Regions from separate parts of the Paenarthrobacter sp. 4246 genome, predicted to be linked through region 2. Evidence: riboswitches for the same ligand, from Rfam matches in the RefSeq annotation. Region 2 holds a riboswitch; the other holds the start of a gene.
The links. A riboswitch is a leader RNA that binds a small molecule or an ion and turns the genes downstream of it on or off. The one in region 2 is predicted to bind cyclic di-AMP.
Positions count from the first base shown of each region.

Region 1 (3,401 bases), on a different contig from region 2:
TTGGCTCCGACCCTTCCCAACAGATCGGCTATGGACTGGCCGCCAGCATGACCACTGCCGGGCTCAGGACGGGGCTCCACGCCTCCGGTCCCCTCGAGTCCACCCGCCGCCAGTGGGCCGTCCACACTGCCAACGGTGTTCTTCTGGCCGACCATATTGTGGTCACGCGCTGCGCGCAGAGCCAATTGCGCCGAATGCTGGCGGAACTCGGCATAGCGATCGGCCAGAACCTGGTGGCCGCAATGCGGGCCGTCGGGATGCACCTTGTAGGAGTCGGCGAGCTGATTACGCCCACACCAAAGGAAGTACTTCGGCAGGCAAAGGCTGTAGGCCAGGCCATATCGTCCAAGGTGGCCCTCCCGGCAGGACCGGGCATCGCCACCGCCTAGCAGATCAAACCTGGCTGTGAACTATTCCGCACATAACTTAACGCCAAAGGCCGGTGCCCTCGAAGACGAAATCTTCGAAGGCACCGGCCTTTGGACTGAAGCGTGAGGCTTATGCGCCAGCGCGAACGTAGGTCAGGGGACCCGTTGCGGTCAACCAGCTGATCGGGTGGATGCCCGTCTGGTTGCCGTTGATGCCACCGCTGATGGCCTGGCCGTTGCCGATGTAGATGGCGACGTGGCCGGACTGGACGATCATGTCACCGGGCTGGGGTGAGCTGACAACCTTGCCGTAGTTCATGAACTGCATGGGACCGAGGTCGCCAACGGGGATGCCTGCGGAGCCGAGTGCGCGCTCCACCATGGCGGTGCAGTCCTGCATGATGCCGATCTGGGCGTAAGCCGAGGCAACCATGGCGGCATTGACGCCACCAACGGCCGGGGCAGCAGCAGCCGCAGGAGCGGGAGCAGCAGCGGCCGGAGCGGCAGCAGCAGCCTGGGCAACAGGAGCCTTTGCGGCGGCAGTGGTGACTGCTGCCTTCTTGGCGACGGGAGCCGGAGCAACCGGTGCAGGCTTCTCGATAACCGGAGCTGCAACGGAAGCAACAGCGGGGCGCTCGAAGTTGACGGTAGCCGTAGCCAGGGCGGTAACAACCTGGGTGGGAGCGTCGGCTGAAACGGTCTCAGCGACCGTCGCCGGGCTGGAATCCCGCTGAACCGGAGCTTCAGCAGCGTGGGCTGCAATGGAGCCGGTCAACACAAGGCCCGAGGCTGCTGCGATAACAGCTGCCTGGCGGCCAGCGCCGGAAGCGTTGCTGGCAACTGCCTTGGAGATGGAGATGAACGGATTAGGACGTACGCTGTCCGCCTTACGACGGCCGCGAAGAATGCGTGAAGACATGAAAGAGCCTCTCCCGATGCCTGCGAGGTTAGCTGTCGGATTCGGATGGGAGTCACCCGGCCACTATCTCCCGCTGTTCAGCGGAAGCATCGTGACTTCACCCCAAGGCACGCTCGAAAGCGGCCTAAAATGGGTTCCCCGTCTCTGCCGTAAGGTTTGTCTGCGAACGGATTCCGGACTGCGGCAGAGCTAGGCAATCAGGCCGGAAGTGCCCGCTACGTGGAACAGGCACAGGTACCACCGTACGCGATGATCACGCGGAAGTCACATTTAAGTAACGAGAAGTACGCTCCTGGCGTGTCGCAGTAACCGTTTCGAGATCTTCGCAGCTACGTAGAAAACCGCGTTATTCCGCGGGAGAATCGCCATCAGGGTTGTTCGAAGCAGCGAGTTTCCTTCGGGCGGTAACGGCCAGAAAAATAACGAGACCAACAGCAACAACCGCCAGGCCCACGATGCTCCATGGGAAGGGCTGGGAGGCGTCGGCCGCGGGCTCGCTGTTACCGGTTCCCGGCGCTGCGGTGCCCGGGGCCGCGGTTCCCGCCGTCGGCACCGCCGCTGAAGGTGTCGAAGCGGACGGAGAGGCTGCCGCCGAGCCGCTGGTCGTCATGCTTCCTGCGGTGGCCGTGAAGGTAAAGGTGCCCTCGATGGGGTGCGAATCGCTGCTGACGACGCGCCAAACCACCGTGTATTCGCCGGCCGGAGCGCCTTCGCGCAGCTTCTGGACGGCCTGGTTGTCGATGATCTCCACCGGGCCGTCGGCCCAGTTTTCGCCACCCGCCGTGACCGTCACGCCCGAGCCGATGGCGAGCGGCCGGTTGTTGAACGTAATGGAGACCGACGCCGGGACGTCCGTGACGCTGCTGCCATTGGCCGGCGTCGTGGATTCAGCGACGTCGTGGGCGGACGCGGGTGCCGCAGAAAACAGCAAGGCGGACGCGAAGGCAAGAGCTGCGACGACGGCGGCCAGAAGCGGGCGGATGGTACGCATGGGGCGGTTTCTCCTAGTGTTGGCTTCCTTACAGACTAGGCGAATCGTCCGGAGCGCCCGTACCGGACCGCATAGGATTTGATGGCACACTCCCACCGATCCCCGGAGTCCTTCATGCTTAAGCAAGGTTCTGCAGTAGACCGCTACTTCAAAATTACTGAACGTGGATCCACGTACTCGCGGGAAATTCGTGGCGGCTTCGCGACGTTCTTCGCCATGAGCTACATCGTGGTGTTGAACCCGCTGATTCTCTCCGGGGCGGATTCCAGTGGGGCATCCCTCGGCTTCACGGCCGTCGCAGCCACCACGGCCTTCGTGGCGGGCATACTGACCATCCTCATGGGTGCGTGGGCCAAGCACCCATTCGCCGTTGCAACCGGACTGGGCGTCAACGCCTTCGTTGCCGTCACGGTCGCCTCGCACCCGGAGCTCACCTGGCCGGACATGATGGGCCTGGTGGTCCTGTCCGGCATCACCATGCTCATCCTGGTGCTGACCGGTTTCCGTACTGCCGTGTTCAAGGCCGTGCCGGAAGCCCTGAAAACGGCGATCGTGGTGGGCATCGGCCTCTTCATTGCGCTGATCGGCCTGGTCAATGCAGGCTTTGTGCGCCGAATCCCCGACGCCGCCGGCACCACGGTCCCCCTGGGCCTGGGCGTGGACGGCAAGCTCATGGGCTGGCCTACCTTGGTGTTCGCAGTGGGCCTCATCCTCACCATTGCGCTGGTGGTCCGCAAGGTCCGCGGCGCCATCCTCATCGGCATCGTGGTCTCCACGGCACTGGCAGCCATTTTGGAATTCACCCTCCACATCGGCCCCAGCTTCGACGGCAAGAACGTCAACCCACGCGGCTGGTCGCTCGTGGCGCCCACCCTCTCTGAGTGGGGCGCTCCGGACCTGTCCCTCATCGGCAAGGCCAATCCGTTCGGCGCCTTTGAGCACCTCGGGTTCATCGCAGCGGCCCTACTGGCATTCGTGATCCTCCTGAGCATCTTCTTCGATGCCATGGGCACTATGGTGGGCCTGGCCAACGAGGCAGGAACCGTGGACAAGGACGGCAACATCCCCAACGTGGACCGTGTCCTGCAGGTGGATGCCCTTGGCGCGATCGTGGGCGGCGGCG
Region 1 covers NZ_JBEPOP010000004.1:248,255-251,655, forward strand. Annotated here, with positions in the region: gene ABIE35_RS09045 (FAD-binding protein) at 1-389, shown strand, start outside; gene ABIE35_RS09050 (NlpC/P60 family protein) at 499-1,287, opposite strand; cyclic di-AMP (ydaO/yuaA leader) riboswitch at 1,291-1,459, opposite strand; gene ABIE35_RS09055 (copper resistance CopC family protein) at 1,634-2,278, opposite strand; gene ABIE35_RS09060 (NCS2 family permease) at 2,393-3,401, shown strand, end outside.
Region 1: another riboswitch for cyclic di-AMP. It lies ahead of ABIE35_RS09050 (NlpC/P60 family protein); the one in region 2 lies ahead of ABIE35_RS16905 (aggregation-promoting factor C-terminal-like domain-containing protein).

Region 2 (3,401 bases):
TGGGTGCACGTGGATGGTGCTTTTGGTTTATGGGCCGCCGTTAGCCCGACGCTGCGGGCCCGGCTGGCGGGAGTAGAGGAAGCAGATTCCTGGGCCACGGATGCCCACAAGACGCTGAATGTTCCTTACGACTGCGGCTTGGCCATCGTTGCGAGGCCGGAAGCCTTGAGGCGTGCTTTCAGTGTTCACACAAGTTACCTCATTGCTACGGATGCCGGCCCGGGAGATCCTTTCGAGAAAGTGCCTGAGATGTCCCGCCGTGCCCGGGGCATCCCTGTGTGGGCGGCGCTGAGGCAACTGGGCCGTAACGGGGTGATCTCTATGGTGGACCGGCTCGCTGCGAATGCCCGCGCGTTGGCCGAGGGACTCGCCGCTATCCCGGGTGTCGAGGTGCTCAACGACGTCGTGTTCACGCAGGTGTCGGTGAGCTTCGGCAGTGATGACCGCACACACCGTGTCACGCAACGGCTGATGGCTGAGGGCGCGGTGTGGATGTCCGGGTCCTCGTGGCGTGGCCGTGAAATCCTCAGGATTTCGGTGAGTAATTGGACCACGGATGCAGGGGATGTTGCGGCGTCCATCGCGGCGGTGCGCGGCGCGGTGGAGGCCGAACCGGAGTTTGTGTAACGCGAAAACCGCGCCGGTTCCCGCCATCCGCTCCAGTCTGTACTGGTGCGGGCGGTGGCAACCGGCGCGGTAATCAAGCAGTCTGGCTTAGTACCAGTTGTTGGCCAAGTGGAAGCCCAGGGCGGCCGACGGGGATCCGTAGCGTTCCTTGATGTAGTTCAAGCCCCACTTGATTTGGGTCTGGTAGTTGGTCTGCCAATCAGCGCCCGCGGTTGCCATCTTGCTAGCCGGCAGCGACTGGACAATGCCGTAAGCACCGCTGGAAGCGTTGGTGGCGGTCGTCCTCCAGTTGGATTCCTTCTCCCACAGGGTGTTCAGCGCAGTCATTTCGCTGGCGCTCCAGCCGTAGTTGCCAAGGATGCTGGCAGCGTAGGCCTTGGCAGCGGCGGGATCGTCCACGGCCTTGGGGGCGGCAGCAGCAGCTGCAGCTTCGGCAGCGGCGGCGGCAGCAGCGGCGTCGGCGGCCTGCTTGGCTGCAGCATCGGCGGCGGCCTTTTCGGCGGCGGCCTGGTCCGCAGCGGCCTTCTCGGCGGCAGCCTTTTCACCGGCTGCCTGGTCCGCCGCGGCCTTCTCGGCTGCGGCCTTTTCGGCTGCGGCCTTGTCCACGGCTGCCCTGTCAGCGGCGCCCTTTGCGGCGGCTGCATCCAAGGAAGCGGAGATTTCAGCTGTCTTGTTGTTGCTGACCTGGGCATTCGCCTGGGTCTCTGCAACGCGGCTTACCTCGGGAAGGGTCAGGGCGGCGTTGGCAGCAGTACCGAGCGATGCAACGCCCAGCGCAGCAGCTACAACACCGGCAACAACCGACATGCGGTGGCCGGACTTGCCCTGGCGGGCAGCGTTCTTGAGGACAGCCTGCGACTTGGTCAACGGTGCGTTGTGCTCATCGCGGTGACGCGCGGAAGGGCGCGTCTGATCATTAAATTCAGACATGTGTGATTACCTCTCAGCGCCTGCGGAGTTAGCTGTCGGGTTCGGATGAGGTCATCCGGCCGCGCATCACGCTGCGGCTTCACCCCAAGGGTCCGGCATAAATGCCTGGACCCGGAGACTCTGGGTCCCCCGTCTCTGCCTCGGAGTAAGTACGGACTCCGGGAAGTGGCAGAGCTCGGCGCATCCCGGATGCGGGTCAGTTGGGGCGACCCACCTTTTCGACGGTACAGGAGGAATTCGCAGAAGTCACATTTAGGTAACAGAGATCACGACGACGGTGAGTCGCCTTGCTGGGTTCGTAACTTCTGTTCGGTGGCGACGGCAGGGAATCGAAGGGTGAATTCCGTGCGCCCTGGACGGGACGCCACGTGCACGCTGCCGCCGTGCGCTGCCACGATGGATTCAACGATCGACAAACCCAGCCCTGACGTGCCCTCAGACCCCGATCTCGCGGCGTCGGCGCGGGCAAAGCGGGAGAAGATCCGGCCTTGGAAATCCGCTGGAATGCCGGGCCCGTTGTCCGTTACGGACACCACTGGGCTGCCGTCGGCGGAGAGCGTGACGCTGGTGACCACCGTGGTGCCGGCGTCGGTATGTTTACGGGCATTGGAGAGGAGATTGGCCAGGACCTGGTGCAGTTGCGCAGCGTCGCCGCGGACCGTGACGGGCTCATCCGGGAGTTGGAGTTGCCAGATCTGCTCCGGTGCCATGATTTTCTCATCGCTGACAGTTTCAATCACCAACTGGGTAAGGTCCACGTCCGTGATCCTGAGCGGCTGGCCTTCGTCCAGCCTGGCAAGCAGCAGCAGATCCTCCACCAAGGTTGTCATCCGTTCGGACTGGCTCTGGACGCGTGCCAGCGACTTTCGGCCGTCATCGGTGAAGTTCTCGGTCATCCTCAGCAGTTCGGTGTAACCGCGGATGGCCGTAAGCGGCGTTCGGAGTTCGTGCGACGCGTCCGCGACGAACTGGCGCACCTTGGTTTCGCTTTCCTGGCGGGCTTCCAAGGCACTGGAGACGTTGTTCAGCATCTGGTTGAGGGCATGGCCAACGCTGCCGACTTCCGTTCCGGGATGGGCGGCCGACGGCGGGACCCGCACCGCAAGTGCCACCTCACCGGCGTCGAGAGGGAGGCGCGAGACTTTGGTGGCCACCTCGGAGAGCTGCTCCAACGGCCGCATGGTCCGCCGGATGATGACGGTGCCCGCGAGGCCGATCACAACCAGTCCGCCCAACGACACCAACACCATGGTCCACACCAGCGAGGCCTCGGCGCTTTGCTTGTCCGCGAGCGGCAGCCCGGTCACGATCACGTCGCCGGCAGTTTCGACAGCCACGAGCCGGTAATCCCCATAGGAGAGCGATCGGTCCACAGGCCGGTTGTCCCGGGGCAACGACAACAGAATCTGCTTGTCGTCCGCCGAGAGTTCGGCCCGCTTGCCAGAAGCCTCAAGAATGCCTGGATTGATCACGGTCGTTCCATCAATCCGTGCGTTCAGCGTTCCAGCGGCCTGGCCGCGCGCTTCCAGCGGGTCCGGCCTTCCGGAGGGGGAGGACGGGAAGTTCGACGGCGGCCTGCCGAAGCTGGTCGCGCGGCTTGACGCCTGCTCCAGCTGCCTGTCGAGCTGCTTATTGAACACCATGTCCATGGAGGCGTAGCTAACCACTCCCACGGCAGCGCAAATGGCGACCAGCAAGGCCATGGCGACCAGGACCAGCCGGGTGCGCAGGTGCCACGTGGAGGGGCTAAGCCATCTGCGGTGGGACTTTTTGGCCATTCCTGAAGGGGTGCTCAATGCCTAGTCCGCGGGCTTGATGACATAGCCGGCACCGCGGATGGTGTG
Region 2 covers NZ_JBEPOP010000009.1:88,051-91,451, forward strand. Annotated here, with positions in the region: gene ABIE35_RS16900 (pyridoxal phosphate-dependent decarboxylase family protein) at 1-627, shown strand, start outside; gene ABIE35_RS16905 (aggregation-promoting factor C-terminal-like domain-containing protein) at 715-1,557, opposite strand; cyclic di-AMP (ydaO/yuaA leader) riboswitch at 1,563-1,724, opposite strand; gene ABIE35_RS16910 (sensor histidine kinase) at 1,824-3,335, opposite strand; gene ABIE35_RS16915 (response regulator transcription factor) at 3,357-3,401, opposite strand, start outside.